4 regions of the Paenibacillus sp. BIHB 4019 genome follow, and region 1 is predicted to be linked to each of the others. Evidence: riboswitches for the same ligand, from Rfam matches in the RefSeq annotation. Region 1 holds a riboswitch; each other region holds the start of a gene.

Region 1 (7,882 bases):
CCGCTAAATCCAGCTCATATTTTTCTGCCTTCTCCTCAATATGCCGCAGCGGAAGCTTGCGGGTGAGCAGCGACGACAGAAACAGCTCCTTTACGACCGGCAGGCTCGTACGGTAATGCTCCTGCAAAAGCTGCATATTTTCCCGCTTCTCGCGCTCATCGTCCAGCCGCTCCTTCACCTTGTCCATCACCTCAAGCAACTGCTGCGCGGAAAACGGCTTTAAAATATACTCATCCACCTGCAAGCCGATTGCCTGCTTCGCATATTCAAATTCATCATAGCCGGAAAAAATAACGATGCGCGTCAGCGGATACGTCTTCCTCGTCCATTCCGCCAGCTCCAAGCCGTTCATATACGGCATGCTGATATCCGTCGCTACGATATCCGGCTCCAGACGCTCAATCAGCTCCATCGCTTCCCTGCCGTTCGCCGCCGTATCCACAATTTCAAAGCCATGGCGCTCCCATGCAATTTCGTGCAGCAGCCCGCTGCGCGTCTCTTCTTCATCATCTACCAGCAGCACTTTATACATCGTTCATCCCCCCGCTATTTATATACGCGGCCGAGCAGCCGCAAACACCTGATTCTGTCAGCATGCTATTTATCATATTCGTTTCCTTGTTTTCTGGAAAGAGGGGGTGCTTTTAGAAAATAAAAGAAATCGCGAGATAAAACGACCTTGCTAAAGATAAATCTCGTTGAAAGCGTTTAAAATCAAGCTAATCCGCAGCATTCGCTCTCTTTTGCGGCGTAAGCTTCCTTTACAGCAATCGCGGCAGGGGAGTATGATTCATAGCATGCATGAACCTTTTTTTTGAAATATAAGAATTTATAAGTTTTGCACTTATAAATAGGCTTGTATTTCTCGGACTGAAACGCGCTGCGCCGCCCAAGGAAGGCGATAGCCGTTTCACCTTGAAATATAGGAAAGAATAAGTTTTCGTTATCCTTTCTCTATATTTCTAAGGGCAAAGCTCTTCGCTCGTCCCAGAAGGACGACGAAGTCGTTTTTGCTTGATCGCTGAGTCTTCGCCTATTAAGCGAAGAGCGGGGGAACCAAACGCACTGCATCCATCCGATGTGAGAGTCGGAAGCTGGCAGCGCAGGGGTGAATCGTTTGCAGGAGTGTCATGAAACTCCAGGCAAATGTAGGGCGACTCTCACCGCCCGAATCCGACAGCTAACCTCGTAAGCGCAGGTGTAGAGAGGAATGGTGAACGATTGTGACCTTGTAAATCAGGCCACAGAGCGTCATACGCCTCTGTGGTTTTTTGTTGTCTTTTTTTCGAAAATAGCACTCGCAACATCGGCAGGCATTTTGTTTCAAACGCTGAGTTCTGCACTGCCGCAGAAACGGGGGAACCATCGACGGCTCTCTGTCGTTGTCCAATGGACAATTGCAGGGAGCGTCACGGGGTGAATCGCAAGGGCACGATAAGTGCCAAGCGTAGGGCGTCTCTCGCGCCCGAATCCGACAGCTAACCTCGCAAGCGTCAACGGGAGAGGCCACACTTACACTTATCGCAGGCGAATCAGGGGCGCATCATGCCCGGATGAAGGAAGCTGCGGGTGAAGAGTCCTCTTTGCCCAAGGCTTCTTTTTTGCTGCCTTCTTTTCCAAAATGACAAGGGATAAAACGAAATAAGGAGTGCTGCAGCTATGCTGGATATCGGAATGGCTTTGACCTTAATCGCAGCTTTCGGGCTGATTGCCGGATTTATTCGCTGGTGCGATCGGTCCATTAGCGAAACGGAGGAACGGGGATGATTGTCATACTGCTCGTTACAGGAGCCTTGCTGGTGTATCTCGTCTACGCCTTGCTCCATCCGGAGAAATTTTAGCACATAACATTTCATCATTTATAGCAAGGGAGGAATAGCTGTGGACGTCCTGCAAATGGCGGTAGTTGTCGGCATGATCATGCTGATCGCAAAGCCGCTTGGCCATTATTTATATTCCGTGTTTTCAAACGTTCCAAACCGTACCGACAAGCTGTTCGCACGAATCGAAGCGATCATCTATTCAGTAATCGGGCTCAAAAATCGCCAAGGCATGAGCTGGAAAAGATATGCGCTCAGCTTTATTACACTCAATTTCGTGCTCGTAGCTGTCAGCTATGTACTGCTGAGGGTGCAAAGCGGCCTGCCGCTTAACCCGAATGGAATCGGCAGCATGGAGCCGACACTCGTCCTAAATACGGTCATCAGCTTTATGACCAATACGAATCTCCAGCATTACAGCGGCGAATCAGGGCTGACGTATTTTGCGCAAATAGCGGTCATTACGATGATGATGTTTACGTCGGCCGCTACCGGCTTTTCCGTTGCTGTCGCCTTCGTGCGCGGCATTACAAGCAAAGGCGGAACGCTCGGCAACTTTTTCGAGGATTTCGTCAAAGCGCATACGCGTATTTTCTTCCCGCTGGCTATTGTCATTACGCTGCTGCTTGTGGCGCTGCAAGTGCCGCAAACGCTTAGCCCTACCTTGGCCGTTACGACACTTGAGGGCGCGGTTCAGCATATCGCCATCGGGCCAGTCGCCTCGCTGGAGTCGATTAAGCATCTTGGCACGAATGGCGGCGGTTTTTTCGGAGTCAACTCCGCCCATCCGTTCGAAAATCCCAATCCGCTGACGAATGTTATTGAGATTTTGTCCATGTGGGCGCTGCCTGCCGCGCTGCCTTTCATGTATGGCCGGTTTGCGAAAAGCAGCAAGCAGGGCTGGGTTATTTTTTCGGCGATGATGGCGCTGTTTCTGATCTTTCTTACGATTTCCTATACGGCTGAAAAAAGCGGCAGCCCGCTGATCGCCACACTCGGCATCGATGCTTCGCAAGGCAGCATGGAGGGCAAGGAGGTTCGCTTCGGCATCGCCCAGTCCGCGCTGTTCACGACGGTGACGACGGCGGCCACAACCGGCTCGGTCAATTCGATGCACGATACGCTCACTCCGCTTGGCGGGCTCGTTCCCCTTGCCCAAATGATGCTGAACGTCGTCTTCGGCGGCAAAGGCGTCGGGCTCGTCAATATGCTGATGTATGCGATGCTGACGGTGTTCATCTGCGGGCTGATGGTCGGACGGACACCAGAATTTCTCGGGCGAAAAATAGAGCCGCGCGAAATGAAGCTGATTGCCATTGCCATTCTCGTGCATCCGTTTATTATTCTCGCGCCAACGGCGGCGGCTTTTCTAACCGATCTGGGGCAAGGCGCTATATCCAATTCGGGTTTTCATGGCATTACGCAGGTGCTGTATGAATATACGTCCTCGGCCGCCAACAACGGCTCCGGGTTTGAGGGGCTGGCCGACAATACGCCGTTCTGGAATATAACGACCGGGCTTGTGATGTTTTTCGGCCGATATATGTCGATGATTGCGCTGCTTGCTGTAGCTGGATCGCTCAGCCGCAAGCAGTGGGTGCCGGAGACGATTGGCACGTTCCGAACGGACAATTCGCTGTTTGCAGTTATGCTGATGGGCGTCGTTATTTTGATCGGCGCGCTCACGTTTCTGCCCGTCATTGTCACAGGGCCAATTGCCGAGTTTTTAACGATCCGTTAAAGGGAAATGAGGGGTAAGCGTTATGAATGACCAACGTGCTAAAAAATTATTCACAAGGCCGCTCGTGACCGAGGCGCTCAAGATGAGCCTCCTCAAGCTGAATCCGGTCCATATGATGAAAAATCCGGTCATGTTCGTTGTCGAGATTGGAACGCTGATCGTTCTGCTCATGACCCTATTTCCAGGGTACTTCGACTCGCAGAATCGCATCGGCTTCAACCTGGCTGTTTTTATTATTTTGCTCTTTACGGTGCTGTTCGCCAATTTTGCTGAGGCGTTAGCCGAAGGCCGCGGGAAAGCACAGGCTGGCTCGCTGAAAAAAACGAAGCAGGAAATTATGGCGAATAAGCTGCTGGGCGACAGCATTCAAATCGTCCCTTCTACGGAGCTGCGCAAAGGGGACATCGTTATCGTCTCGCAGGGGGAAATGATTCCCGGGGACGGCGAGGTCATTGAAGGCCTCGCTTCCGTCGATGAATCGGCTATTACCGGCGAATCGGCACCCGTCATCAAGGAGGCCGGCGGAGACTTCAACTCCGTGACGGGCGGAACGCTGGTCATCAGCGACCGGATTAAAATGCGAATTACGAGCGAGCCCGGTGAAACGTTCATCGACCGGATGATCGCGCTCGTCGAAGGAGCGAAGCGGCAGAAAACGCCGAATGAAATTGCCCTGAACACGCTGCTGATCAGCCTGACCATTATTTTTCTCATCGTCGTCGTCACGTTAGGCCCGATTGCCGCTTATGTGGACGTCAATCTGGAAATTCCCGTGCTCATCGCGCTGCTCGTCTGCCTCATTCCGACGACGATCGGCGGCCTGCTGTCCGCCATCGGAATCGCCGGCATGGACCGGGTCACCCAGTTCAATGTGCTGGCCATGTCCGGGAAGGCCGTTGAAGCAGCTGGCGATATTAATACGATGATTTTGGATAAAACCGGGACGATTACCTTCGGCAATCGGATGGCGAGCGAAATCAATCCGGTAGGCACTGCTGGGGCAGATGAGGCAGCGGCATGGGCCGCTATTTCCTCCCTGCAGGATGAAACGCCGGAAGGCCGCTCGGTGCTGGAATGGATGAAAAAGCATGATAAAACCTACGATGCCGCGCTTGGCGAAGGCGGTCAATTCGTTCCCTTTCAAGCCGAGACGCGGATGAGCGGCATCGATTTGGCCGATGGACGGCTCGTGCGCAAAGGAGCCGTCGAAGCGATTCGCAGCTGGGTGCTCGCCCAAGGAGGAGACATACCCGCTGATTTGGCTCAGGAGACGGAGCGGATTGCCAAGGAAGGCGGCACGCCGCTCGCCATCGCCGTCGATCAGCACATATTCGGCTTAATTTATTTGAAGGATACGGTCAAGCCGGGCATGAAGGAACGGTTCGACCAGCTGCGAGCGATGGGCATCAAAACGATTATGTGTACGGGCGATAATCCGTTTACGGCGGCAACTATCGCCAGAGAAGCGGGCGTCGACGATTTTATTGCCGAAAGCAAGCCGGAGGATAAAATCGCCGTCATCCGCCGCGAGCAGGCGGAAGGCAAGCTCGTCGCCATGACGGGGGACGGAACGAATGACGCGCCCGCACTCGCGCAGGCCGATGTCGGCCTGGCGATGAACAGCGGCACGACGGCGGCGAAGGAAGCTGCCAATATGGTGGATTTGGACTCCGATCCTTCCAAAATTATTGAGGTCGTTTCGATCGGCAAGCAGCTGCTAATGACGCGCGGCGCGCTCACGACCTTCAGCATTGCCAATGACGTAGCCAAATATTTCGCCATCATCCCCGCGATGTTTATGCTGGCGATTCCGCAAATGAAGGCGCTGAATGTGATGCAGCTCGGCTCGCCGCTGTCGGCGATTTTGTCCGCGCTCATCTTTAATGCGATCATTATTCCGCTGCTCATTCCGCTGGCGATGAAAGGCGTTACTTATCGTCCGCTCAGCGCCGCCCGCCTGCTCAGCCGCAATTTGTTCATTTACGGGCTCGGCGGCATGATCGCGCCGTTCATCGGTATCAAGCTCATCGACATGATGGTTCATATTTGGATTTAACGCCGTCCAGATCGGCTGCGGCCTATTAATGAAACGAACCTTTAATTAGAAAGAAGGGAATTGTGCTATGCATGTTATTTTAAAAAGAAATCGTCCATCGTCATCTATACCAGCTGCTTCGTCTTCATCAGTGCCGCCCTCCCCATCTTCTATGATCGGGGTGTCGCTGCGCGCCAGCCTGCTGTTTCTGCTCCTTTGCGGTATCATGTATCCGCTTGTGAGCACGGGTGCCGCACAGCTGCTGTTCCCGGCTCAGGCCAATGGCAGCCTGCTCAAGGATAGCGCAGGCAACGTCGTTGGTTCGTCGCTGATCGGTCAGCCTTTTACCGACCAGCGCTATTTTCAGGGACGGGTGTCGAGCATTGACTATAAGGCGGAAGCTTCCGGCTCTAACAACTATGCCCCTTCGAACCCGGAGCTGCTGGCGCGCATGAAAGCATCCATCGCCCAGTGGCAGCAGGATAATCCCGAGGTGCCGCTTGCGCAGCTGCCCGTAGCGTTAATAAGCAATTCCGGCTCCGGGCTTGACCCGGATATTACGCCGCAGTCGGCTATCGTACAAATTGCAAGAATCAGCAAGCTGACGGGACTGCCAAAGGCAGAGCTGGAAGAGCTTGTACACGCGCATACGAAAGGACGCGAGCTCGGCCTCTTCGGTGACAAGCGCGTCAATGTGCTGGAGCTGAATCTGGCTTTATCCACACGAATCGCCAAATAAAAAAGAAGGCGGGAGCAAAATGCCACCGTATCAACGCAAGACGCCGGAGGAGATATTGGCTTCTATCTCCCAGCTGCATAAAGGACGCCTGAAAATCATCATCGGCTCGGTCGCGGGCTCCGGGAAAACGTATCATCTGCTGCAGGAAGGCCAGCTGCTGAAGCAGCAGGGCATTGATGTCGTCATTTGCGCCTTAACGCCAGCTCCAAGCACAAATAGGAATCAAGCGGCGCTTGAGTCTGAGCTGGAGCATGTCCCGAGCATTAAGTGGCAGCGCGATGGCAAGGAGCAGCAGGATTTGCCGCTGGAGACGCTGCTCGCCCGCAACCCGGAGGCCGTGCTCGTCGATGGACTCGCCCATCGCAACCGTACATGCGCCCGCTTCCAGACGCGGCTGGAGGACATTCAATATTTGCTGGAGCATGGCATCAGCATCATTACGACGATTAATGTCTACGAGCTGGAGGGCGAGGACGGAGTTATTTTCAAAATGACGGGCATTCGCGCGGAGGAGACGGTTCCGGCGGACACGCTGGAATGGGCCGATGAGGTTCGCCTCATTGATGTCTCTCCGGAGACGATGCTGAGCCGGATGGAAGAGGGACTGCTCGGCAGCTCCCTCCATCCGGCTATGCGGCTGCCCGGCAATCTGGCTGTTCTGCGTGAAGTCGCTCTCTGCCTCATGGCAGAGGGTGTCCACGAAACGCTGGAAAAGCACCGCGAAGCGCTGGGCTTAAGCGGCCCATCTGGAGCAGCCGAGCGGATTGTCGTATCGGCGCAATATCACTTTAATGGCTCCCTATATGTGCGCCGGGGCCAGCAAATTGCCAAGCGGCTGCATGGCGAGCTTGCCGTCGTCACCTTTCTGCTGCCGGGCCGCAGCCTATCGAAGGAACAGCAAACGATCAAACGCTCGATGCAAAAGCTGGTGGCGAAGGTCGGCGGCGCATTCGAGGAGCTCCCTCTGGCGCATGCGTGCAAGCTGCCTGCCGCACTTGTGGCATATGCAACGCGGCAGCATGCGACGCGCATTGTGATGGGCCATTCCAAGAAAAAAGCATGGCAGGAGCGGCTGCAAGGCTCTATCGTCAACCGCGTGCTCCGCAAAATACGGAACATCGACGTGTTTGTGATGACGGATCGGGCGGAGCATGAGGGTGAACGGATTTTGCCCGTTAAAACCCGGCGGGGCGGGCAGGAGGCGCTTTTTCATCGGCTGGACTCCCGCGAAATGGAGGAACAGGCCCAGCGCATGCGACGCGGCACGTTCAAAATTTATATCGGAGCCGCTCCCGGCGTCGGGAAAACGTACAAAATGCTCCAGGAAGGCAACATTCTGAAGCGTAAAGGCGTAGATGTCGTCATTGGCTGGCTGGAAACGCATGGACGCCAGGAAACGGCCGAGCAGGTCGGCGGCTTGGCGATTTTGCCCCGGGCAGTTATTCCCTATGGGTCAGCGCGGCTTGAGGAAATGGATACAACGGCTGTTATTGCGCGCCGCCCCGAGGTTGTGCTGGTCGATGAGCTTGCCCATACGAATGTGCCCG
Region 2 (7,882 bases), 550 kb from region 1:
CGGATGTATCCTTATGCCTCCAAAGCCTGCTTCAGCTCATCAGAGGAATTGGTCCACCATTCTTCATTATGCTCGATTAACAGCTTGCGGAACGCAGCCTTTTCTTCCGCACCCAGCTCGCCCAAGTTGTAGCGGCGCTTAATCGCATGATCAAGCTTGTTGACATGGTCAGCGAGAATTTTCCAGCCGCGGCGTGCTTCCGTGTCAATCCACATTTCGCAAGCGGTTGCGCCAGCGTAGTTCGTGCCGTTCTCTCCGCGTTCTACCGCAACCCATACAATCCAGCATTGGCGGCCATTAGGCGTATCCTCTTTATTAGGAGAAAACTTGATGCCGCGCTCTACCTTGCTCTTGGCATGCATCGCGCCGTCGTCGATATAAGCGACGCCCGCATCAATAATAACGCAGGATACTTGGCTTAGGTCGATGGTGCCTGCACCAAAGCCTTTATGCTGTTTGTTGCTCACGACGTTAAGCGCGAGTGATTTCTTTTCTTTTTTCTCCGGTTGTCCTTGCTGTTCCATCCGTTCGTACACGTCCTCTCGTCACATTTCATCTATTGTACTGCCGCAGCAGCTTGCAGCCAATCTCTCCTTTCCATTTTGAACGTTTTTCCCCAATAACACAAGCGCACACGGCACAAATTCCTGCCGAATCCGCCAGCGGCTGCCGCTTTGCAAGCCCTCAACAGCATCGCTGCAAAAATCCGCAAGACTATTCCGGTACAAGCCGACATATACATGCTGTAGATGCTTGTCAACGGGAGGGAAACGTTCAATGACTCCAGGACCTTTCAAACGAATCGCGCTCATTATGCTCTCGGCCGTCCTGCTCGGACTGTCGCTGCATCATGGCTTCGGCAACGCTTGGCTATCCCAGTATACGTACGCCTCTGGCGCCACAGACCCGATTGGCATTGCCGATCTCACGACAGCAGCAGTAGAGCAAGCTGCTCCGCAAACGGCCAAGCCGCCTGCCCCGGCAGCGCCAGCACAGCCCGACCCTGCCCAGATTGAAACGGTACAGACGCTTAGCAAAAGAGTCGTCCAATACAACATGCAAGTGGCGCTTCGGGAGGATATCCGATATTTGGATGGCTCTCAGACCGTAACTTGGACGAACCCAGGCAAAAAAACGGTGTCCGAGCTGTATTTTCATCTGTACCCCAATGCCTTTCAGTCCGAAAAGTCGACGTTCATGCGCGAGTCTGGCGGTCAGCTGCGGGGTGACAAGGCCACGGCCGAAAGCCAAGGCTATATGAAGCTGCTTACCTTGCAAACGCTGGAGGGCGAGAGCTTGCTTCCCCGTCTGCATTATGTTCAGCCCGATGACGGAAATACAGATGACTATACGCTGACGAAGCTCAATCTTCCGGTTCCAGTCGCACCGGGCAAATCCGTAACGCTCTCCATGACCTATGAGGTCAAGCTGCCCGAGGTGTTCGCTCGCATGGGCTATTCCGGGAACTTTGTTATGGCGGGCCAGTGGTTTCCGAAGCTTGCTGTTTATGAACTGGCTGGCACACGCGGCCGAACGAATGAAGGCTGGAACGTCCACCAGTATCATGGCGATTCGGAGTTTTACAGCGATTTTGGCTTGTACAGCGCCCAGATTACAGTGCCAGAAAACTTTGCGGTCGCTGCTACCGGCATTCAGACCAAGGAAGCTGTGACGCAAAATGGCACAAGCACCTATCAGTTCTATGCCGAAGACGTGCATGACTTTGCTTGGTCAGCCTCGCCGGACTTCATATATGCGGAGGACACATTGTCAGGAACGGGTATTCCGGGTGTACGCATTAAGCTTTATTTGGACCCTGCCCACGAAGGACTGAAAGACCGCTATATGCATGCAGCAAAATCAGCGCTGTCCAAATACGCGGAGTGGTACGGCGATTATCCGTATTCGACGCTGTCCATTATCGTTCCTCCGAAGGGTGCGAATGGCGCAGGCGGCATGGAGTATCCAACGCTCGTGACCGCTTTAGCGGCTGAATCCGATAACCCTGGCTACAGCCTAGAGCGCACCGTTGTGCATGAGATTGGCCATCAGTATTGGTACGGGATGGTTGCATCGAACGAGTTCGAAGAAGCGTGGCTCGACGAAGGCTTTACTTCTTATGCCGAGGATAAGGTGATGGAGAACGCCTATGGCGTTGAGCCTAACTTGGCTATGGAAGCCAGCTATATTACGGCCCCTGCCCCATTGAAGCAGCCTTCATGGGCTTATCACAACAGCGATGAGTATGCGGAAAATGTATACATGCGCGCCAAGCTTGTGCTGGTCGGCATTGAGAAGCAGGTCGGAGCAAAGACGATGTCAAAAATTATGCGCACATATTTTCAAAAATACAAATTCAAGCATCCAACCACATCTGATTTCCAGCGTGTCGTTGAGCAGGTTACGAAGGAAAAATGGCAGGACTATTTCCACCAGTATGTATATGGCAGCCTGATGGCGGATTTTTCAGTAGAGGCTATTCGAGTGAATGAAGTGGAGCAGGATGGCCAAACGGAGTACGAGTCTACGGTGCTGATCAAGCGCAATGGCGGGCAAAATGGGCCAATCCCGCTTATATTCTCCTTTACAGACGGCGAAAAGATTTCGAAAACATGGGATGCCGCCGAGTCGCATATCCAGTATAAGGTTGTGCATGCTGCTCCGCTTGCCTGGGTGGCGGTTGACCCGAAAAACAGCAATGTGCTGGACAACAAGCATATTAACAATTTTATGCGCGCAGAAGTGCCCGAGCAGTCGCGCATTCGATGGAGCCTCGGTTTGACGAAGCTCATTGAAGGCTTGCTCGGATCCGTAGGCTGGTAGAGAGGAGGTTGAAAAATGAAGCAGCATATGAAGCAAGGCTGGCGGCTCGCTATCCGCCATTTCTATATCGTCATTCTGTTATTCCTTTACCAGCTATTATGGGGACTTTTCCTTTACCGTTTTGTTGATATGACTGTACTGCCGCTGCTGCGGCGCTTTCCGCTCCAGCATCCGTCTGACTCGGCCGTGTCGCTGTTCTTCAGCGAGGCCCAGTTTCAATTGACGAAGACGGATTTGATCAATCCTTATTTGTGGCTTCTGGGCGGCTTGTTCGCCGCCCGCATGCTGCTGACGCCGCTGTTCAATGCGGGGCTGCTCTACTCGCTGCATCATATGGGCGAAATAGGCGAAACGCAGTTTCTTCAAGGCATTCGCAAAGCTTGGAAGCCCGTGACGCTGCTCTATTGGCTGCGCACGCTGCTTATTTTCGCACCCGGCTGGTTCCTGCTGCCTCGCGCCTTCAAGCTGCTTATGGAGGGCCATTCGCTAGGCGAGCTGCTGCAAGGCACGCTGCCGGGCTTTGGCGGCTGGCTGCTATGGAGCTTCCTCGTTCACCTGCTGCTGCTCGCTATGCAGTTCGGCGCCGCCTCCGGCACGGGCTCCTTGCGCTGGCTTGGCCATGCGCTCCGAAATCTTTTCCCTTATGCCGGCATCTCTCTGCTGATGTGGCTGCTGGCTATTGCCGCTTCGCTCTGTGTGTCTGGGCTTTCCTATGCTTGGGCAGGCATGCTGGCACTCATCATGCATCAAGCCTATCATCTGCTGCGCACCTTGTTAAAAGTATGGACGCTCGCTGCCCAATACGATTGCCTGCAATCCAAGCAGAGCTGAGACCCTTAGAAAAATGAGGGCAGCCCTACCTAATTCTCATTTAGTATTCTCATTTTTCTAAAGTCCTTCTCATAAAAAAAACCGATTGCGGCCAGAAGGCCGCAATCGGTTTTTTGCCGTTATCCTGGACCTGCAGGCAAAGCCTCCATTTACTTCCCAGCCTATATGCCGACCTAGCACAAACTCTCTAAATCTTCATTTTACGCTATAATTCTTGCCTATTTACACGATTCTTAGCATATTGGCTGCCTATTTATCATATAAACTGACAAAATGTTTTTTTGCCCAAGAACGGCGATAGAACGAACATTTATTAGGCAAGAAACTTGTTTTAACGCAAAATTGAGCCAAAAGGTTACATGAGAATTATTAGAAATTCATTCATATAGAAGGAAATCACATGAAAAAACCGAATTATTAGCGCAGAGCAAAATTAAACCAGCCTAATTTTTTATACCGCAAAGGTATAGAAATACGGGGGAACCACTTTGGGTGAATTGATTTCGATGCTTGGACGGCTTGATTCAAGTGTCTTGGAAATCATAGGGAACCTTCACAACCGAACCCCACAGCTAACCTCGTCGGCACCGGAAGGAGTTTCAAATTTTGAAGAAGGTTACTGCACTACTCGTTGGTCTTGTATTAATGCTTGCTTTCCAAGCAGGCAGCGTGTTCGCGAGTTCGAAGATGGATGGTGTTATCGCTGATCTGATCGGCACACCGTACCAAAGCGGCGGAACAACTACGAAAGGCTTCGACTGCTCCGGTTTTACGAAGTATGTTTTCGACAAAATGGGCATCGATCTTTCCCGTACTTCCCAAGCTCAATCGAACGATGGCAGTGAAGTGAAGAAGAGTGACCTGATCGCTGGCGATCTCGTATTCTTCAACACGAGCGGCAAAGGCATCTCCCACGTTGGTATTTACGTAGGCGATGGAAAGTTTGCACATGCTTCCTCGAGCAGAGGCGTTATTATTAGCAAACTTAGCGAGTCTTATTATGCTGATCGTTACGTATCAGCTACACGCGTTATGAGCCAAGACGCTTACGACAAGTACGCAAGCGAGCAATAGAGCCAGACCACGCTTTTTTCGCTTACATAACGAAAAGCTGCTGTCTCAATCAGCAAAGCCGCAGTTGTTTGTCTTCGGACAAATCGCTTGCGGCTTTGCTGTTTTCTGGCACGGACACAAGGGGGCTCGTTTCCATGTATGTATATATTCACCGCAAAGACCTGCGTTCAAACGATTTGCGCAGTTTTGATTATTTGCGCCGCTCTGGGCAGCGCGGCTTTCATCTGCTCATTATAGATCCGGCTCTGGCGGACGGCGACCGGCTCTCTTGCCACAGCGGCCGGACCTTCCTGACACAGGCCGCCTCCCTATTGGAACAATACAAGGCGGCAGGCGAGCAGCTGCATGTGCTTTACGGTGATCCCGCTGCTATTACCGATGCGCTGCTGCAAGCACATCCCATTGAAGAAGTCGTCGTCCACATGGACTATACGCCTTATGCAAGGGCACGCGACCACGCTATACAGCAGGTTGTACGCGCAGCGGGACGCCGCTGGATGCCGCTCGAAGATGCGCCGCTGGCCGATTTGGAGGAGCTCCATACATTTTCCCGGCGCAGTGAGCCTTACAAGGTATTTACGCCGTTTTACCGCATGTGGCAATCCTTTATGCAGAGCCACTATTCCCCTGCGGGCGAGACAACACTGCAGCAGCTTAATACGCTGAAAAATATAGATGCCAGCATGGCAGAGCGCTTCAGTCTGCCGCGGGAGCATTCGGCAGCACCTGCCCTTCTGCAATTAGCTGACAATATACAACGCGGGCAATCGCATGAGGCGGGCAATCCAGCTGCCTTAGAAACGCTTCATGCAGCCGACGCGCTGGAGCAGTTTCTAAATCGCCGCCTGGCTGGCTATGCTGACAGCCGCGATCAGTTTGCAGTCGGCCAGACGAGCCATTTGGCGCGTTATTTGAATACGGGAGCGCTGTCAGCACGGCAAGCCTACGAAGCGGCGCAGCAGCAGTTTGGAGCCGAGGCGTGGATTAGACAGCTGGCTTGGCGGGATTTTTTTCTATATCAAGGAAAATACAATGAGGACTTCTACCGCTATGAGCAGAAGTTTGATTTATCTGCGCTGAGCGATCAGCATTTCGAGGCATGGAGCGAAGGAAAAACGGGCATTCCTGTTATTGATGCCGCTATGAAGCAACTAAATGAAACGGGAGAAATGCCGAATCGGCTGCGGATGGTTGCCGCCATGTTTTTGACGAAAAATCTGTTATGCCCGTTTACGCTGGGCGAGCAGTATTTCCGCCGCCAGCTGGCCGATTATGATCATACGCTGAACCGAGGCGGCTGGCTTTGGAGCTCGTCGCTTGGTTACGACGCCGCGCCGTATTTTCGCATTATGAATCCGGCTACGCAGTCCGCAGCACATGATCCGAGCGGCACTTACATTAGACGCTGGCTGCCGGAGCTTGCCCATCTGCCTGATAAGCAAATCCACCTGCCGCAGCCGCATGCCATCGTTGATTTGAAAGCTTCACGCGCCCGCGCGATTGAGATTTATAAGGAGATTGTGTAAGGATGACAAAAACAAGTGCTGCTCCTGCTGGTGCCCAGCCGCCATTTGGCTGGAAGATAGCCGCTATGGATACTTCCCATGCCCGGCAGTTGTGCGATTGGCGGTATGAGCCGCCTTACGGCATCTATCAATGGCCCGCATGGGAGGTTATGGAGCAAGCCGAAATGGAGTTTGGTGATCCGGAGCTGCGCCAGAGGCAATATGCGGCTATTTTAGATGACCGCGGGGAACTCGCTGGTTTTGCACAGTTTTTCCCGCTAGGGGAAGAAGTGCTGCGGCTTGGGCTGGGTCTTCACCCACAGCTTTGCAGCAGGGGCTCAGGCACCGCCTTTGTGGCGCTGCTGGTAGAGGAGGCTTGCCGCCGCGCTCCTAATAGCGAGCTGGATTTGGAGGTGCTGACCTGGAATGCACGCGCGATTCGTGTATACGAGAAGGCAGGCTTCCGTATTACCGACACGTATATCCGCCCGACACCGCAAGGCGCGGCGGAATTTCATTGTATGGTTTACGGAGGAGGGAAAGAAGCCTAGCGTCTCTCTTCCCCTTCCTCTTCCTTACCTAGCCCTTTCTTTACCCTTTCCGCTCCCATCAGCCACCGACCCGCTCCAACTGCTGCAACTGCAACGGTTCAGCCTGCCTCGTCTGGCTCATGTAACAGCCCATTCGCTCCAAAGCTTCCGACAGCTTTGCTGATGATACCGAATAGGAGCAGCGGATGCGCCCTTCACCGCCCGGGCCAAAAACATGCCCTGGCACGACGGCCACTCCCGCTTCCTTCATGAGCTTGAAGGCGAACTGCTCCGAGCTTAGTCCCGTATGGGCAATGGATGGAAAAGCATAAAACGCCCCTTCCGGCATATGGCAGGAAAGCCCCAGCTGCTGCAGGCCGCCCACGAACATCGCCCTGCGCTGCTTGTAAGCCCCCTTCATTGCATCCTTGTCTGCCAATCCGCTGCGCAGCGATTCCAGAGCAGCAATCTGTCCCATAATAGGCGCGCACATTGCCGTGTATTGATGAATTTTCAGCATTTGCGAAATAATTTCCACAGGGCCGCAGGCATAGCCAATACGCCAGCCTGTCATGGCAAAAGCTTTCGAGAAGCCATTTATGACGATCGTCCGCTCCTGCATGCCAGGCAGCGATGCGATGCTCACATGCTGGCTTTCATAAGTCAGCTCCGCGTATACCTCATCAGAGACGACGATCAGATTATGCGCCTTCACCAGCTCGGCAATGGGGAGCCAATCCTCATAGGACATGACTGCACCCGTTGGATTGTTCGGATAGTTGATCAGCAGCACCTTGGAGCGCGGGGTGATTTTTTCCCGCAGCGATTGTGCCGTTAGCTTGAATTGCTCCTGCTCATGCGTCTCAACGTTAACAATACTGCCGCCCTGCAGCGCTACAATGGGCGAATAAGCGATATAGCTTGGAACTGGGATCAGCACCTCGTCGCCCGGACAAATCAAGGTTCTCATCGCCAGATCAATCGCCTCGCTGCTGCCCACCGTCACGAGAATCTCATCCTTTGGCTCATAATTTAATGCAAAGCTGCTCGCCAAATAACGGGCGATTTCCTCGCGCAGCTCCAAAAGTCCGGCATTCGGCGTGTACATCGTCTGACCGC
Region 3 (7,882 bases), 1.8 Mb from region 1:
AACGCGCGCGGCAACCAGCTGATCAAGGAATATATGGATATGTATTTGCGCCAGCCGAAGGATTTCCCGGCATTTCTGTATTTGAGCCAGGTTTTGCAGGCGGAGGCGATGAAGACAGCGATTGAGGCCCATCGGCGGAAAAAGCCATTTTGCATGGGGTCCCTGTATTGGCAAATGAACGATTGCTGGCCTGTCGCCTCATGGGCGGGAATGGACTATTACGGGCGCTGGAAAGCACTGCAATATTATGCGGCACGCAGCTTCCGCGACATCATGCTGTCGTTTGACTGCGCGAGCAGCGGCCGTGTCGATTGTTATGTATTGTCAGATCAAAATGAGCCTTTCATCGGCGAGCTTGCGCTTGAGCTGCGTTCATTCGCGGGCAAGGTGCTGAAGCAGTTTGCCGTTCCGGTATCGCTTCAGCCAAACAACGGCCATATCGCCTGCTCCTTAGAGCTGGAAGCGCTGCTTTCCGAGGGCATTCAGCCAGGCGAGGTCGTTCTTGTGGCGAAGCTAAAGCAGGGCGGACTGCTCGTAGAGGAGAAGGAGCATTATTTCAAGCCGATGAATGAGCTTGAGCTTGCGGCTCCGGCCATAAAGATCAGCAAGGTTCAAGGCAGCGGGGGCACCGCTTATGTACTGGAGACGGATACGCTGGCCAAGCAGGTTCGGCTTTCCGCATCGATCGAAGGTATTTTCAGCGACAACTATTTCGATCTGCTGCCGAACGAACCGCGTACGATTACGTTTTATGCGCGAAATCCGCAAGGGGGTCAGGCTTTCAACGCTGCGTCGCCGGGCGAGCTGACTGTCCATTCAATGACCGATTTTATTTAAAATATAGGAAAGGATATGATTTTCCCATCCTTTCTCTATATTTCTCGGACTGAAACGTGCCGCGCCGCCAGAGGACGGCGAAAGCCGTTTCACCTTGAAAGAATAAGCAGCCAATAGAAAAAAAAGAACCTTCCCTGCCAGCTGAAACATGGCGGGGGAAGGTTCTTTTGCATTATGGCGATCCAAAATAGGCTAAAAAATAGAAAGGTAGAATAAGGAGCGGCTAAGTAAAATAGGTTCCTCAGAAGCGTTGTCGTCCGGTTCAATTTCTGCGGTCCAGCTTTTGAGATGATGAATCGCATGATCGAATAGGTTGTACACACTGTGATGATCGGCTTGCTCGCTCCGAAGCGATCGTCCTGTAATAGACAAGGTGCCGATAAAGCTGCTCAGCGCGCTGCACCACAGGCCCCAATCGTTAGGGCGCTCCATCTCGTCGACAAATGTTTCGCCAAAGCCAATGCCTTTGTCCGTCGTTACCCGCAAGCAGGCACGGTTTCCGGCGTCGTCTACATTGAGTGCTGGAATGACAAACAGCTCAATGCGTTTGACCGTAAGCTTCATTGCGTGCTTCGCCTTAGGCGGAGCGTCCGGCGCATGAAGGACAATCATTTTCATCTCTCCTCACGTTCGCTTACGGAGTTAGCTGTCGGATTCGGGCCAGTGAGCTGCCCTACCAGTGCGCAATGCACCGGATTCACCCCTTGCGATTCAAGCTTTCGCTTCAACCACGTTGTTGGTTCCCCCGCTTTTTCAATTGAAAAATTAAGCGATTAATATTAGAGTGCTAGAATTCGGCTAGGGATATATATTAAACCGTTATTCCTCAATTGTAAACCTTTTAGTAGTAAATAAAATAAATAGTGCTGCTGCCTAATAGGCAAACGGGCGCTGCCGTCAATTGGCGGCAGCGCCCGTTTGCCATAAAAATAGCTGCGGGTTTATAAGAAAACACCTATTTGCAGTCTGACCGCTCATGTATAAGTTGTCATAAGCTAGTGCATAGGGAAAATCCAGCCAACCCATAGAGCAAGAAGAGTGAGGGTAAACAGCAGCACTGGCGGAATGATGACAAGCGTTACTTTGACATAATCCATCCAACTGATTTTTACTTTGGATTTCTGCACGAGATTCATCCAAATGAGTGAGGCTAGCGTGCCTATCGGTAAAATGAGTGAGCCAATATCGCTCCCAATGACGCTGGCGAGGTAGGCGATTTTGAGGGTAAGCGGGTCGAGGTTCATTTCAGTGAGCGTGATCGTGCCGATCATGAGCGCGGGATGATTGTTGACGAGTGTCGACATGGCGGAGACGAGCCCTCCGATTAAAATGCTTGCATTCATCAGGCTGCCAGTAACGAGCGGCTCGAACACCTGAACGAGTCCTTGCGTCAAGCCAATGTTGTGCAGGCCATAAATAATGATATACATGGCGAAGGCGAATATGAGTATATGCCAGGGGATTTTACGCAAAATGTCGTTCGGCGGCATTTTCAGGTAAATCCAGCGCCAACAAAGGAGCAGCAAGGAGCCGAAAACAGCGACCCACTCAACGGGGATGTGCAAATAGGATGCAGCAAATAAGCTGAGCCGAACGGAGAAGACGAAAAGCAGAATCGATTTCATAAAGCGGCTGCTGTATTTGGGCTGCGCAGGCTTGCTTCCGGCAGGAGTAAGTAAAGGATGGTAGCCAGAGTGAATAGGGACGATTGAGATCGCACGGGGTACTTCCCGGGGAAGCTGATGGTAAAAGTAGAGGAACAGCAGCAAGGTGAGCAGCAGCAGACCAAGTGTAGCGGGGATAAACATCATGACGGTATGCATGTACAAATCCATGCCGACAATTTTCAGCGCAATCAGATTTACAATATTGCTGACTCCGATGGGAGCGCTGGAGGCGGTAGCGATTAATGCTCCTGAGAGAAGATATGGGATTTTTTGGTGGTTTTTCAGTCCCATGTGATGCAGCATAATGAGCAAAATCGGGGTTGTGATAAGAATGCTGCCGTCATTGTTGAAAAATAGCGTCATCAGAAAACACATCAGGTTTACATACCAGAACAACCTAAGTCCTGAGCCTCGTGCCCGAATAGCAAGCCCTTCGGCTGCCCAGATGAAAAAGCCGAAGCTTTCTAGCACGATAGCCATGACGATCGTCGCCATAATAGTGATGGCGGCTCCGCTTACAGTGGCGCTAATATGCGCTAGGTCGGACAACGAGACGACGCCGCTCAGTAGGACGAGTATGGCGCCAAACGTAGCAGGAATGGCTTCATTCAGCCCTCTGGGACGCCACAAAATGAGCAAGATAGTGAAGAGGAAAGCAAACAGGGACACGATCATGGAAGGTAGCGAGATCAAATGGTAATCACCTCGAATTCTTGATTAAATTCATAGTGAAGCGGGAAAGGGTTATTCGTTTGCGGCAGCGGCAGTATGCTGAGCGTTTTCTATGCTAATGCTGTCATAGCGATTATCTGTTGCCGCAGAGGACAGGGTTAGAATAGTAGGCTGTTTAATCGGTGGAGGAGGCTTAAGAATGAAATAGAGGGACAGGCCTGATGAGCAAATAATGAAGACAGTAAGCAAGGGGGGTTCCTCCTTTCTAGTGATAACGCATATGAGGACAATTATCATGGGGAGATACGAATAATATATTTATATGTGGCCTACTGATAGAGGGTACTAGACGTTAATAGTAGATTGCTATAATTCCGCGAAGCGTCCCCCGCTCCGAATACACAAAACAACCCCGGCCCAATGGAGGGGCCGAGGCTGCTTCGTTTACCTTTTACTTGGATATGGACATAGGCGCTACCCAATTGGATGACCATTGCTGCAATTCGCGAATGACCGGCTCCAGTGCGTGTCCCTTTTCAGTGAGCGAATATTCGATGCGAACTGGAATGTCTGGAAAGACGGCGCGGCTTACAATGCCCTCATTTTCAAGATCCTTAAGCCGCTCAGACAGCAGTCTGCCGCTAATGGGAAGGGCGCCTTGAATGCAGCTGAAGCGCTGCGGCCCGGACAGCAACTGATAAATAATCAAGCCGGTCCATCGTTTGCTTATAATGTCCATCCCTTTGTGCAGGCGCGGACAAAGCCCGGATTTCTCCATGTAGATCACCTCATTATAACTTGCTATTAAGTATAGCTTTAATAGTATTTATATACAAGCAAACTTTTTGAACGCTCATAACTTGACGTAATGGAATTTCGAATATATAATTAGTTACTAATGGTAAGCGAAAATTTGTTCCCCTATGATTGTTAATAAGGCAAGGTGCATGTCTAGCAGATGAAGCTTAGCCTTTCAACCTATTATATCAAATACAGATGAAGAAGGTGCACACTAATGATTAAACCATCCATTCGTTCTATTATAAATGACAAAATAAAAACAATTGAAGGCGATTCGCACGATATCCACGTTGTCGGACCGATCCAGCTTCCGGTTGAGCTTGATGGCGAAACGAAGATTTTCCAGTGGTACAGCTGGCTGAAGCGTGAGAAAAATAGCGCACAGGACGAAGCAGATCTATACAGCGAGCTGGCAAATGGGCATTATGCGGAGCTCCAGCAATCCAGCGTGCTCGTCTATGGCGATTTTGCCGAAGGCGAAGATGCGCTGATTCGCATGCACAGCATTTGCCATACGGGCGATATTTTTGGCAGCCAACGCTGTGATTGCGGCTTTCAGCTTAAGCAGTCGATGCGGATGATTACCGAGCATGGAACGGGTGCCTTATTTTATTTGGCCAATCATGAAGGCCGTGGCATTGGCTTGTTCAGCAAGGCAATGGCTTACCTGCTTCAAGAGGAAGGGCTGGATACGGTTGATGCGAACTTGGAGCTGGGCTTTGCCGAGGACGCTCGCGATTACAGCGAATCCATTGCAGTCTTGAAGCTGCTTCGCTCGCAGCCCGTATCGATTATTACGAACAACCCGCGCAAAGTGGAGGCGCTTCGTGATGCTGGCATGCACATTGCCCGCCGTGTTCCGCTTTGGGGCCAGACCTCGGTCTACAATGAGAAGTATTTGACAACAAAGGTTGTGAAGTCAGGGCATTATTCGGCCGAAGCCCAGCAAGAGGATAATCAGGTCAAAGCGCTGTAAGATCAGGAGATATTTTGAAGATAAGTTAAGGATACGGATGTGTTTTAAAAAAAGTTTGCGCGGAGGCCTGCTTCCGCGCTTTTTTGCCGTAACTTCCGCTCTGTTCATGCGTCTATTGGATATTGACGATAATGTGGCATATACTATTAGGGTGAGAGGGCCAGGTGAACATGACGATTGAGGTGAATAACGGCGTGCGTAGTCGTAACTATAGATGGAATATTTTAGTTCTTATTTTTGCATTATTCATTGCAGGCTGCAGCGGCAACAATAAAAATACAGAGGAAAGACGGGAATCCCATGCTGGGGCTCAGGTTTCGCCAGTTGTTCAAGGTGTCCCTCAAGAGAAAGACAATTTGCTGGAGCAATACCGCCAGACGGTGCAAAATGCGAAGGAGCCGTTCGAAATTGTATCATTCCTGAACGAAAATATGTCGAAAGCGGGACAGGAGCGGGCGGATACGATGATACGCGAGCTGAATGCGTATTATAACAATGATCTGGAACGAACGCAGGACGCTTTTTTTGAAAATAATGTGCAGGAGGTGCTGCTCCAGCAGCAGTGGCCGATTACGGCTTCCAACGCCGCCGAAATTCAGGATGCCGCTGTGAAGCAGCTTGTTATTACGAAGTTGATGGGCGGCTACAAGCTGATTATGGTAGAGGGCACCATTTATCCGATCATTGATTTTGAATTGCAAAAGGTTTACAAAAATTACGTATCGCAGCAGATGAATGATTATATTTTTTTGCGAGCGGTAGAATCCAATGAGGTATCAGCGAAGGATGCCGGACTGATCATAACGTGGGACAAACTGGCGAATCGCGCCGTTTTGTCGGAAAACTACATTAAGACGTACCCAAACTCAGCAGAGCGCCCGGAAATCGAGCAGCTTTATTTAAACAGCTACTTATCGATGTATATTTATGGCCTCAATAATACGCCTGTATTCGATATGGAAACGTATCGGCTGCTCAGCGAGGTGAAGGCGAGCTATCAAAAGCTGGTGAAGGAGCACCCGGAAACGGTAACAGCTCAAATTGTTTCTCAGTTTCTGGACGTGCTGGCGACGACGGATGAGCAAGTTTACAAACGGATCAATGGAAAGCAGATGGATATCCGGGCGGTCAAGCAATTTCATGAACGTTTTCAGGCGAAAGCAGAAGAGCTGCTTGGTGCTTAAAAAGGCCGATTTATGACGTCAGAAACGGGCAAATTTCTTTTGCGTTTCATAGGCATTTCAAGTATGATGGATGTTAAAGATTAGCGACGTACAGTCAGAAGGAGCCTTTACATGAATTCAAAAACAAGTCATTGTAAAATCGTCGATTGCACTATTCGCGATGGCGGATTAGTAAACAACTGGGATTTCAGCGTAGAGTTTGTCCAGCACTTGTACAAGAGCCTGAACGATGCTGGTGTTGATTATATGGAAATTGGCTATAAAAACTCGCCAAAGCTGCTCAAAGGCGCGGAAAGTGCAGGTCCTTGGCGTTTTCTGGATGACGAGTTTCTGAGAACCGTCATTCCTAACAAAGGGACTACGAAGCTGTCTGCACTCGTTGACGTAGGCCGTGTAGACGAGAATGATATTTTGCCGCGCAGCGAAAGCTTGCTCGATCTGATCCGTGTCGCTTGTTATGCGAAAGATGTGGACAAAGGTCTTGAGCTGGTTAAACTATTCAGTGACCGTGGCTATGAGACGACGCTGAACATTATGGCCTTGTCCAATGTAATGGAAAACCAACTGTTGGAAGCGTTCGAATTGATCAATGACAGCGTTGTTGATGTTGTGTACATCGTCGATTCCTACGGCAGCCTGAAGCCGAATGATGTAAGCTACTTGACGGAAAAGTTCCGCAAGTATCTTCCGAACAAACGTCTGGGCGCGCATATGCACAACAATTTGCAGCTAGCATTCGCTAATACGCTTATTGCTGCTGAGGGCGGCGTCGAGCTGCTGGATTCGTCCGTATATGGCATGGGCCGCGCAGCAGGCAACTGCAACACAGAGCTGCTCGTATCCCAACTGCAAAACCCAAGATACAAAACACGCCCGGTTCTCGATATGATCGAGAAATACATGATCCCGCTTCGTGAGAAGGAAGAGTGGGGCTATATTATTCCTTACATGATTACTGGTATTTTGGACGAGCATCCGCGTTCGGCAATGGCGCTTCGCGATTCCGAGGACAAGGATAAAGCGGTTGACTTCTATGATCGTATGACAACGCCAGAATTATCGCATAGCAAATAATAGCTGCCTACCAGCAGCTGTACAATTGAAAAGCCCTGGAAAGTCCGTCCATGTTGGAAGACGGCTGTCCAGGGCTTTTTGTATGGGAATGGACGGGCATTAGGCCTGTTATACAAGCTGCTTGGTCATCGTGACATGAGGCATGCCTTCCTCCAAAAAAATCTCCGAAACCGTGCGATAGCCCAGTTTGCTGTAGAAGCCTTCTGCATGGGTTTGCGCATTTAGCTTGGCAGCAGTAAGTCCTTGGGCTGCGGCTGCTTGCTCCATCGCTTCGACGATGATTTTACCAATGCCGAGCTTGCGGTACTCTGCCAAAATGCATATGCGCTCCAGCTTGGCTGCACCGCCCACTACTCGTATTCTTCCTGCTCCTACTGGCACCTGATCGCTGAGGGCGAGCAGATGCTGGGCCGTATCTTCAAATTCATCATATTCATTGGCAGCAGGGACGCCCTGCTCGTCAACAAATACGCTGCGCCGTACTTCAAATACGGCATTCCGGTCTTCCTGATTTTGAACCAGACGTGTAGTAATAGACATGTCAGTTAATACCTCCTTTTTTCAATATTTCCACGATTATTGTTCGTTATTTATTAGACGCAATTCGCCTTCGCCGCGAATCGCTGCCGCATAATGCTTCTCATTGGGGTGGAAATAAGCGGTACCTTCAA
Region 4 (7,882 bases), 360 kb from region 1:
AGCCTTCCTTTTGCACCGTATCATAAAAACCTAGATCCTTCGCCAGCTCATACTTTAGCTCCTCGGACATTACACTGCGTCTTCTGCGGCTCATGCGTGAGATCCTCCCTTGCTGCTGAATTGGTTATGCCCCCTTAGTATGCGACAACCCCGCAGCCCTATACGCATGAGCTCCCACTGACCGCTTCCAGCTTATAAAATGAAAAAAAACGCGAAGAACTGTCGTCTCCGCGTTTAGTATAGCCTGTCGGCATCTATAGATCTGATGTTATGTCTGGGTAATTCGGACTTGACCTTCATCATTGCATACGGTCACTTCCACCGACTCCGTCAGTATATCCGCATAACTGTAGGAAACACGCTTGAATGACTGCGATTCCTGATCCAGTTTAACAATGAAAACAGAAGGGTAGGTTTCTTCCAACACACCGGTGCGCTCAACGGTCTTACGACGACCGCCATTTGCTCGCAGACGAATCTTGGAGCCCACATGAGCTTCCAAATTGCGTTTTATATCCAGTAGGGCATTTTTTGCCATTGTCCACTACCACCTCTTTCCTTGTCCATTATAACAAAATGGAGAGGGGTTGTCAAACGAAGCAAAATATTATATCAGTCAACTTATTTAATTGTCAACGGTGTTTTCATCCATTTTTATCATTCCATGAATAATTTATCGAAAAATTATAAAATCAATGAAGCCGAGAACTGTTGCGAGTCTCAACTGCACTCGGCCGTTTGTTAAGAAATGCTTTGCAAGGACGACTCGGCTGCCTTAATTTTAGGTTTTGGCAAACCAATGCGGTACCTTCCCAGCGTCTCAATGCCGCCTACGCCATCAATGCCGCTGATGGTGCCATGAATGACATCAGCCAGGTTAATTGTATCTCGTATGGACGTATAGCTTGCTTTGATCGCAATGTATACCGGGTCTAACGCATGAATCAAAATTCTCCCGGGCGAGCTTGCGAAGTTCGAGCCGGCTTGCAGCAGCGCCTCAAAATGCGACTGGCACGCTCCCGCAATGACGACAAGGCCGTCGCGGTTCTTCTCATACTCCCGTGCTACGCGGACCGCATTATAGAAGCTCTGCGAGTTTTTATAGCTGCTTAGGCTGTGCAGATCGGCTTCCAGCCTTGTTTTCAGCACACCGTCATGTCCCGTAATGACCACAATGTCCGGCTTCACTTGAGGCAGCAGCCGGTAAAGCAAATCAGCCATCTGTGCTTCATGCGCATGCACGCCATGTGCCGGCACGTTCATCGTCTGGTACAGCTGCATGCTTTTACGCAAATAATTGCCGTCACCGTCCAAATGCAGCACTTTGCCGGGCACCTCGAAGAAAGGCTGGCTTTGTGGCATCGCATGCCGAATATCCGCCTTCACCTGAACGGCCATTTGCTCATGCTGCTGACGTATGCGGCTGAGCGAGTCGTTTACTTTCACTCGAACCAGCTGCGTAGCTTTTTCTTTTTTTGGATCGCGAACAACCGATAAATCAGGAATCGGTGCATCCGCAAGCAATCGGTAATCCGTGCCTTTCAACAGGGCATGATGCGTTCGAACAGCTTCTACGCGGAATAGCACGTCACCGCCATACGATTTGCGGACGACCAGCTCCCCTTGCTCCATAGGTAAATCACCTCTTCGTCTATCCTATGGGCATAAGGCGTGTAGTGTGCGCAAAAAACAAACGGGCGCCCCGAGGCCATTGCCCGGCGGCGCCCATCTTTATTTAGCCTTTCCAGCCCGCTTCCAAAAATGCACGGCTGATCTTGGCGAATTCCTCCAGCGACAGCGTTTCACCCCGCCGCGCAGGATCGATCGCAAGCCCCTGCAGCAGCGTTGTAAGGGCCTCCCGCTGTTCTTTGCCCACAAGCGCCGTCAAATTGTTGTAGAGCGTCTTGCGGCGCTGTGCGAAGCTGGCCTGCACGACGCGGAAGAAATGCGCCTCGTCGGGCACATCAACAGCCGGCTTGTCCCGCAGCGCAAGCTTAATGACAGCCGAATCTACATTCGGCTGTGGAATAAACACCGTATGCGGAACGGTGCAGACGAGCTTCGGCTCGCAATAATATTGCACAGCTACGCTAAGGCTGCCATATTCCTTGCCGCCTGGCTTTGCTGCCATCCGCTGCGCTACTTCCTTCTGGATCATGACGACGATGTTTTCCAGCGGCAGGCGCTCTTCCAGCAGCTTCATCAAAATCGGCGTCGTCACATAGTAAGGCAGGTTCGCCACGACGCTAACGCCCGTTACGCCGCTGAAGCGCTCTTCGAACAGCTGCTTCAGGTCGAGCTTAAGCACATCGCCGTGCACAATGCCCACATTTGCTTCGCCTTCGAAAATATCATGCAAAATCGGAATGAGCCGATTGTCGATTTCAACAGCCGTCACCGTTCCCGCAACTGCAGCAAGGCGCTGCGTCAATGCTCCGATACCAGGGCCGATCTCAAGCGCGCCTTTTGTCTCGTCAAGCTCAGCTGCGCTGACAATATTATTTAAAATATTTTGGTCGATGAGAAAGTTTTGTCCCAAGCTCTTCTTAAAGGAGAACCCGTACTTCGCAATAATTTCCTTCGTGCGTTTAGGCGTGGCTACCTCTGCGGCCTTAACTGCGCCTTTATTCAAGCTTTGTTGCTCCGTCATACGCCTTCGTCACCCCTGTTCCTGTTGTTCCATGGCTTGCAGCGCCTTCTCAAACTCTTCGCGCGTAATGCAGAAGCTCGTGCAGCGCTTGTAGAACTGCTTCCCGTTCGCATAGCCGATCCCCAGCAGCTTACCCATAACCAGCCGCCGCTTTGCCGCTTCTTCATGCACAATTAAGCCAGCTGCCATCAGATCGTCCCATGTAATGGCCCCGACGCTCTCAGCCGTTTCTGTACGCACCTCCGAGAGCGCCTGCCTAATCGCATCAGGCGCCGCGTTCTCAATGCCGATATCCCCTTTATAAGAGGCCAGCTCCTGCGGTAAAAAAGCATGCTTGCAGCCCGGCACGCGCTGAGCGACAATTTTACGAATACGCTCTCCTGCATGATCCGGATCTGTAAATATAATAACGCCACGGCGCTCCTGTGCCAGCGCAATGCGCCGCAGCACATCCTCGCCAATGGCCGATCCATTCGTCTCAATCGTATCGGCTTCAACAGCCCGCTTAATCGCTACCGTATCCTCTTTGCCTTCTACTACAATCATTTCCTTGATCACATCGAACAATCCTTTCACAAAGGGAAACTTATCAAGCTCATATTTCATAAATTCCATAAAAAATGGGCGATTGCTGCAACAACAACCCGCTCATTTGCGTCTGTTTTATTATAACCCCAATTAGCCATTCAAGCGAATCTGACGCAAACAAAAAGAAGAGGCAAGGCCTCTTCCGCATCCAGTCATATTTAGCTTATGATTGCGATAAACTAGAGCACAATCCATAAAGAACTGCTACTAATTAGCTAAGCGATGGCTTGTTAGGACCAATCACATAAACGGTAAATCCTTTTTTCTTACCAAATTTATTCGCTTGCTTTTCACTGTCAAAATAAACATCGATCTTATTGCCCTTGATCGCACTTCCGGTATCTTCAGCACGGCGGAAACCAATGCCCTCGATATACACCCACCAACCGAGTGGAATGATATCCGGGTCAACGGCAATTGTCCGTCCTTCCGATACTTTAGCGCCAGATGCCGTAATTCCGTAGTCAGGATGTCCTTCGCTCTTGCCCGTAGAAGCTAAGCCAGCTGAATAAGCCGTCAGGGTGACGTTGCTGAGCACTTTTTTGGATGTGAGCGTTGTGCCGTCTACCGTTACATTGTTGCTGGTTGTCGCTGTCGACAGCACAGTAACTTTAGGCTCCGGCTTTTTCGTACCGACTGCAACGACCTGATTGACCGCAACCGTTTCGACTACCTTGTCTACCACTTTCTTGGAAACAAGTACACCATCTTCAAACTGCTTCTCAATTTTGATCGTTACGACGCCTTCTTTGCCCGTCTGCACAACCTTCTCCTTGCCTACTTCCAGGTTCGGATCTTCCTTCTTCACAATGGTGAACGGCGTTGTGCTGGACGACTTGCCTAGCTTCGTATCGACGCGAATGACTGTTACGGTCATATCCGCGCTGACGCCCGAGCCAAGCGAAGGTAATACTTTATCATCATCTTCAACAGGAATATTTAATTTCTTTATCGCTGCCTGCACGGTTTTCTCTGTCGTGTACACCGTTGATGTTTTGCCATCAGCTTTTACAAGTAGCGGTACCGCATGCTTAATTTCAAAGCGGTCCCCATCCTTTACTGCCGTATTCAGAGGTACAGACACCTCGTCATGCGGGCCAATTGTAATAGCTTGTTCATCCAGTAGGCGTTGCAGGACCCATTGTTTCGTTGAAACAACAGTTTCTTGTCCATTCACTACTACGGATACGCTTTTGTCAGCCGATCCGTACAACAACACCAAAAACATGAAAGTCATAGCGATTGAGATCGTAGTACTCAAAAGAATCAAACGCAAGTTTTCACGCTTCCATCGCAATGCGAAAGACATGCTGGATGATCGTTTCCCATGGGTCTCACTTGCTTGAATAATGCCCACTTCATCGGTCCTCCTTCATAGCCCCGCCGTCGAATTACGCATGATACCATTGACGCGACTATAGTATATTGGCGTGCTTCTAGCACGCTCCAGTATATTTCCTCTGCAACCTCCTAGATTTACCCTATGACGACGGTTTACCCAATATTCAAAAATAAAAAGAAAGCCCGTCGACAGAGGATCTGTATCGTGGCTTCCCGGGAACGTCAAAATAGACTATTCAGGAATGGTGGATGCACGAGGTTGATCACTCTCTATAAACGCTTACGAGGTTAGCTGTCGGGTTCGGGCAAGAGAGCTGCCCTATCGTCGGAAGAATGCTCATGGCAATCCCCGCCAAATTCACCCCTAGAAGAAATTCAATGCGCGTGCAATGTGATCCGCAAATTCCTCACAGCATCGTGCCTGGTTCCCCCGCTCTCCAAAGTTCGAAGATTAAGCGCAAACTGGAAATCCAATACAAAAATTTAAAGCTCTGAAATGAATCATACCTTCATCTGAGCCTAATTGTAAAGATCAGATAAAAACCGATTTAAGCGAAATTTTAGGATATTTACGGAAAAGAGAGTCTATTTCAGCATGAAAAATTAGTTTTATCGCCGGAAAGGTCACTTATTCTCGTTTTTAAAGCCGTTTTTACACAATTCCGAAACATTTTTTACCGTTTTCGGTCGTCAAATTGGCGATTTCGGCTACCGATTTTCCTAATATTTCTGCTGCCGCTTCCGCAACGAGCGATACATAAGACGTCTCATTTCGTTTCCCTCGGAATGGATGAGGGGTCAAATATGGGGCATCCGTTTCGATCAAAATTCGGTCACTCGGAACCATCGCAAGCACCTCTTTTGGCACCCTTGCATTTTTGAATGTAAGCGGTCCCCCGAACGATATATAGAAGTTCATATCGAGGCATTTTTGAGCCGTTTCTGGACTGCCGGAAAAACAATGCATAATGCCTCCGACCTCAGAAGCATTTTCCTCCTTCAGCAGCTTGACAATATCTTCATGGGCATCGCGGTTATGAATAATAATTGGTTTTTTCAGCTTCTTGGCTAAGCGAATTTGCTCGCGAAATACGCGGTGCTGGACATCTTTAGGAGACGTATCCCAGTGGTAATCTAGTCCGATTTCCCCAATAGCTACCACTTTAGGATTAGAGCAAAGCTCTTCAATCCATCCCAGATCCTCCGGCAGCATGTCGATGCTGTCAACGGGGTGCCAGCCAACTGCTGCATAGATAAAATCATATTTTTCTGCCAGCGCAAGTGTTGTTGGAATCGTTTCCCGATTGAAACCAATATTAACCATTAAATCCACCCCTGCCGCACGCGCTCTTTCGATAACAGCTTCGCGGTCTTCGTCAAAATGCGGGGAGTCCAAATGTGTGTGCGTGTCGAATAAAGAAATCATAATTGAGCAAGCTCCTTCTATATTATAGTCTAAGGTGAAACGGTCGAAAGCCGTCCTTTGGCGGCGCGTTTCAGTCCGAGAAATATAGAGAAAGTATGGCAAAATCATATACTTTCCTATATTTTAAATAACATTCGTACTTTATCGCTTAATTGATCAGCGGCAGCGCGCAGCTTCTCTTCCGGATAATACAAATGGGACTGGCCCTGATGAAGTCCAGTAATGGAACGAATGATGTCAGATTTCGTGGAAATTTCACTGACAGTCTCGTAGCTGTCCATTAACAAAATCGGCGTCTTTTCTTCTTTTCCGCCTTTTTTCGTATCAGGCTGATACACATCATACGGTTGATCAAATGGAAAATCAATTTCCATATGGTAATCCGGGTTCAACCCGATCGCTGCAAATTGTTGTCTTACTTCATTAAAGAGGCCAATATCCGGTTTATCCAGCATGATGTATTTATAGAGGCGACGCGTCAAAAAACGATCACATAGCTCCGCCAGCAGTTCATCGCTTTCTTCGCTCCATTCTATAAAGGCTGTCTGCAAATACGCCTCATCCAGCTTCAAATATTGTTTAACCCCAATTGTCCCGTCAAGCAGCCGTTTCAGCGGCTCCGGCATCCAACCAAATGTGTAGCCACCCTCATAAAGCTCCTTCGCTCTGCGAAATATTTGTCTAAGGATGATTTCCGAGCTTCTCGTCACCGGATGGAAATAAATTTGCCAATACATTTGATAGCGGGACATCAAATAATGCTCCACGGCGTGCATGCCGCTTTCTTTAACAACAATCCTTCCATTAATAGGACGGAGCACACGCAGAATACGCTCCAAATCAAAGTTGCCATAATTGACCCCTGTGAAATAAGCATCCCTCAATAAATAGTCCATTCGGTCCGCATCTAGCTGACTGGAAATCAAGCCGCTAACAATTGGATTCGGATATGTCTTATTAATAACAGCAGTGACATGTTCAGGAAAGTCGTCTGCTACATTTCGTAGTATACGATTGACCTCGGTGTCCTCGAGCAAAATGCTGCAGGTCCACTGCTCGTGATGCGTATCGAATACTTGCTCCAGCGAATGGGAAAATGGCCCATGACCAACGTCATGCAGCAGTGCAGCGCAAAGCGCCAATAGCCGCTCCTCCTGCGGCCAACCGGGAAAACCATTGCGTTCGAATTGGGAAATAATCTTTCTAGTAATTTCATACACGCCAAGGGAATGGGAGAATCGGCTATGCTCAGCGCCATGAAAAGTAAGATAAGAGGTACCTAGCTGCCGAATACGCCGTAATCTTTGAAATTCCTTCGTATTGATTAGATCCCATATCGTCTGATCCTGAACATAAATATATTTATGAACGGGGTCTTTAAAAACTTTCTCTTCCGATAGCTGTCGGTTCATTCAACAAATCAACTCCTTTTGTTCTCTGGTTCGACATAAAAAAGTAAAAAATATGTCGAAGAATGTCGCAAAACAGTTTCCAAAATGTCGAAGCTGTTGTATTCTATAGTAAGAGTAATATGACCTTACTATATAGTCAAACTCCCTTAGTAGCTGCAATTTTCTTCAATAATTTCAGTTGACTATTATGGGAAACGTTGGTATTATAGTAGACATAAAAAGAGAAACTATGTCGAAAAGTGACGAATACACTTTTTGATGAGAGGGGAAACAAATTATTATGATGAAGTCCACAGGTATTGTCCGTAAGGTTGATGAATTAGGTCGCGTTGTTATTCCAATCGAGCTTCGCCGTACGCTTGGTATCGGAGAGAAAGATGCACTAGAGATTTATGTAGACGGCGAGCGCATTATGTTGAAGAAATATGAGCCAGCTTGTATCTTCTGTGGTAACGCTGAGAACGT

Evidence for each region. A riboswitch is a leader RNA that binds a small molecule or an ion and turns the genes downstream of it on or off. The one in region 1 is predicted to bind cyclic di-AMP.
Region 2: linked by a shared signal. The riboswitch ahead of BBD42_RS08085 (C40 family peptidase) and the one ahead of kdpF (K(+)-transporting ATPase subunit F) in region 1 are both predicted to bind cyclic di-AMP.
Region 3: linked by a shared signal. The riboswitch ahead of BBD42_RS18300 (hypothetical protein) and the one ahead of kdpF (K(+)-transporting ATPase subunit F) in region 1 are both predicted to bind cyclic di-AMP.
Region 4: linked by a shared signal. The riboswitch ahead of BBD42_RS08870 (resuscitation-promoting factor) and the one ahead of kdpF (K(+)-transporting ATPase subunit F) in region 1 are both predicted to bind cyclic di-AMP.

Annotation. Positions count from the first base shown of each region.
Region 1 is NZ_CP016808.1:2,458,504-2,466,385, reverse strand. Features, by position in the region: gene BBD42_RS10490 (response regulator) at 1-532, opposite strand, end outside; cyclic di-AMP (ydaO/yuaA leader) riboswitch at 1,010-1,210, shown strand; cyclic di-AMP (ydaO/yuaA leader) riboswitch at 1,319-1,508, shown strand; gene kdpF (K(+)-transporting ATPase subunit F) at 1,764-1,841, shown strand; gene kdpA (potassium-transporting ATPase subunit KdpA) at 1,882-3,561, shown strand; gene kdpB (potassium-transporting ATPase subunit KdpB) at 3,584-5,617, shown strand; gene kdpC (potassium-transporting ATPase subunit KdpC) at 5,769-6,335, shown strand; gene BBD42_RS10465 (histidine kinase) at 6,355-7,882, shown strand, end outside.
Region 2 is NZ_CP016808.1:1,909,528-1,917,409, forward strand. Features, by position in the region: gene BBD42_RS08065 (YwhD family protein) at 12-524, opposite strand; gene BBD42_RS08070 (hypothetical protein) at 546-797, opposite strand; gene BBD42_RS08075 (M1 family metallopeptidase) at 778-2,823, shown strand; gene BBD42_RS08080 (hypothetical protein) at 2,839-3,654, shown strand; cyclic di-AMP (ydaO/yuaA leader) riboswitch at 4,085-4,256, shown strand; gene BBD42_RS08085 (C40 family peptidase) at 4,258-4,728, shown strand; gene BBD42_RS08090 (cryptochrome/photolyase family protein) at 4,863-6,254, shown strand; gene BBD42_RS08095 (GNAT family N-acetyltransferase) at 6,257-6,784, shown strand; gene BBD42_RS08100 (aminotransferase class I/II-fold pyridoxal phosphate-dependent enzyme) at 6,843-7,882, opposite strand, start outside.
Region 3 is NZ_CP016808.1:4,210,524-4,218,405, forward strand. Features, by position in the region: gene BBD42_RS18295 (beta-mannosidase) at 1-837, shown strand, start outside; gene BBD42_RS18300 (hypothetical protein) at 1,030-1,449, opposite strand; cyclic di-AMP (ydaO/yuaA leader) riboswitch at 1,454-1,619, opposite strand; gene BBD42_RS18305 (arsenic transporter) at 1,833-3,197, opposite strand; gene BBD42_RS18310 (winged helix-turn-helix transcriptional regulator) at 3,628-3,954, opposite strand; gene BBD42_RS18315 (GTP cyclohydrolase II) at 4,192-4,953, shown strand; gene BBD42_RS18320 (hypothetical protein) at 5,118-6,137, shown strand; gene BBD42_RS18325 (aldolase catalytic domain-containing protein) at 6,249-7,211, shown strand; gene BBD42_RS18330 (GNAT family N-acetyltransferase) at 7,320-7,745, opposite strand; gene BBD42_RS18335 (hypothetical protein) at 7,788-7,882, opposite strand, start outside.
Region 4 is NZ_CP016808.1:2,097,736-2,105,617, forward strand. Features, by position in the region: gene BBD42_RS08845 (small, acid-soluble spore protein, alpha/beta type) at 1-94, opposite strand, end outside; gene veg (biofilm formation stimulator Veg) at 269-538, opposite strand; gene yabG (sporulation peptidase YabG) at 742-1,632, opposite strand; gene rsmA (16S rRNA (adenine(1518)-N(6)/adenine(1519)-N(6))-dimethyltransferase RsmA) at 1,736-2,650, opposite strand; gene rnmV (ribonuclease M5) at 2,660-3,208, opposite strand; gene BBD42_RS08870 (resuscitation-promoting factor) at 3,450-4,595, opposite strand; cyclic di-AMP (ydaO/yuaA leader) riboswitch at 4,841-5,047, opposite strand; gene BBD42_RS08875 (TatD family hydrolase) at 5,232-6,005, opposite strand; gene BBD42_RS08880 (HD domain-containing protein) at 6,122-7,417, opposite strand; gene BBD42_RS08885 (AbrB/MazE/SpoVT family DNA-binding domain-containing protein) at 7,698-7,882, shown strand, end outside.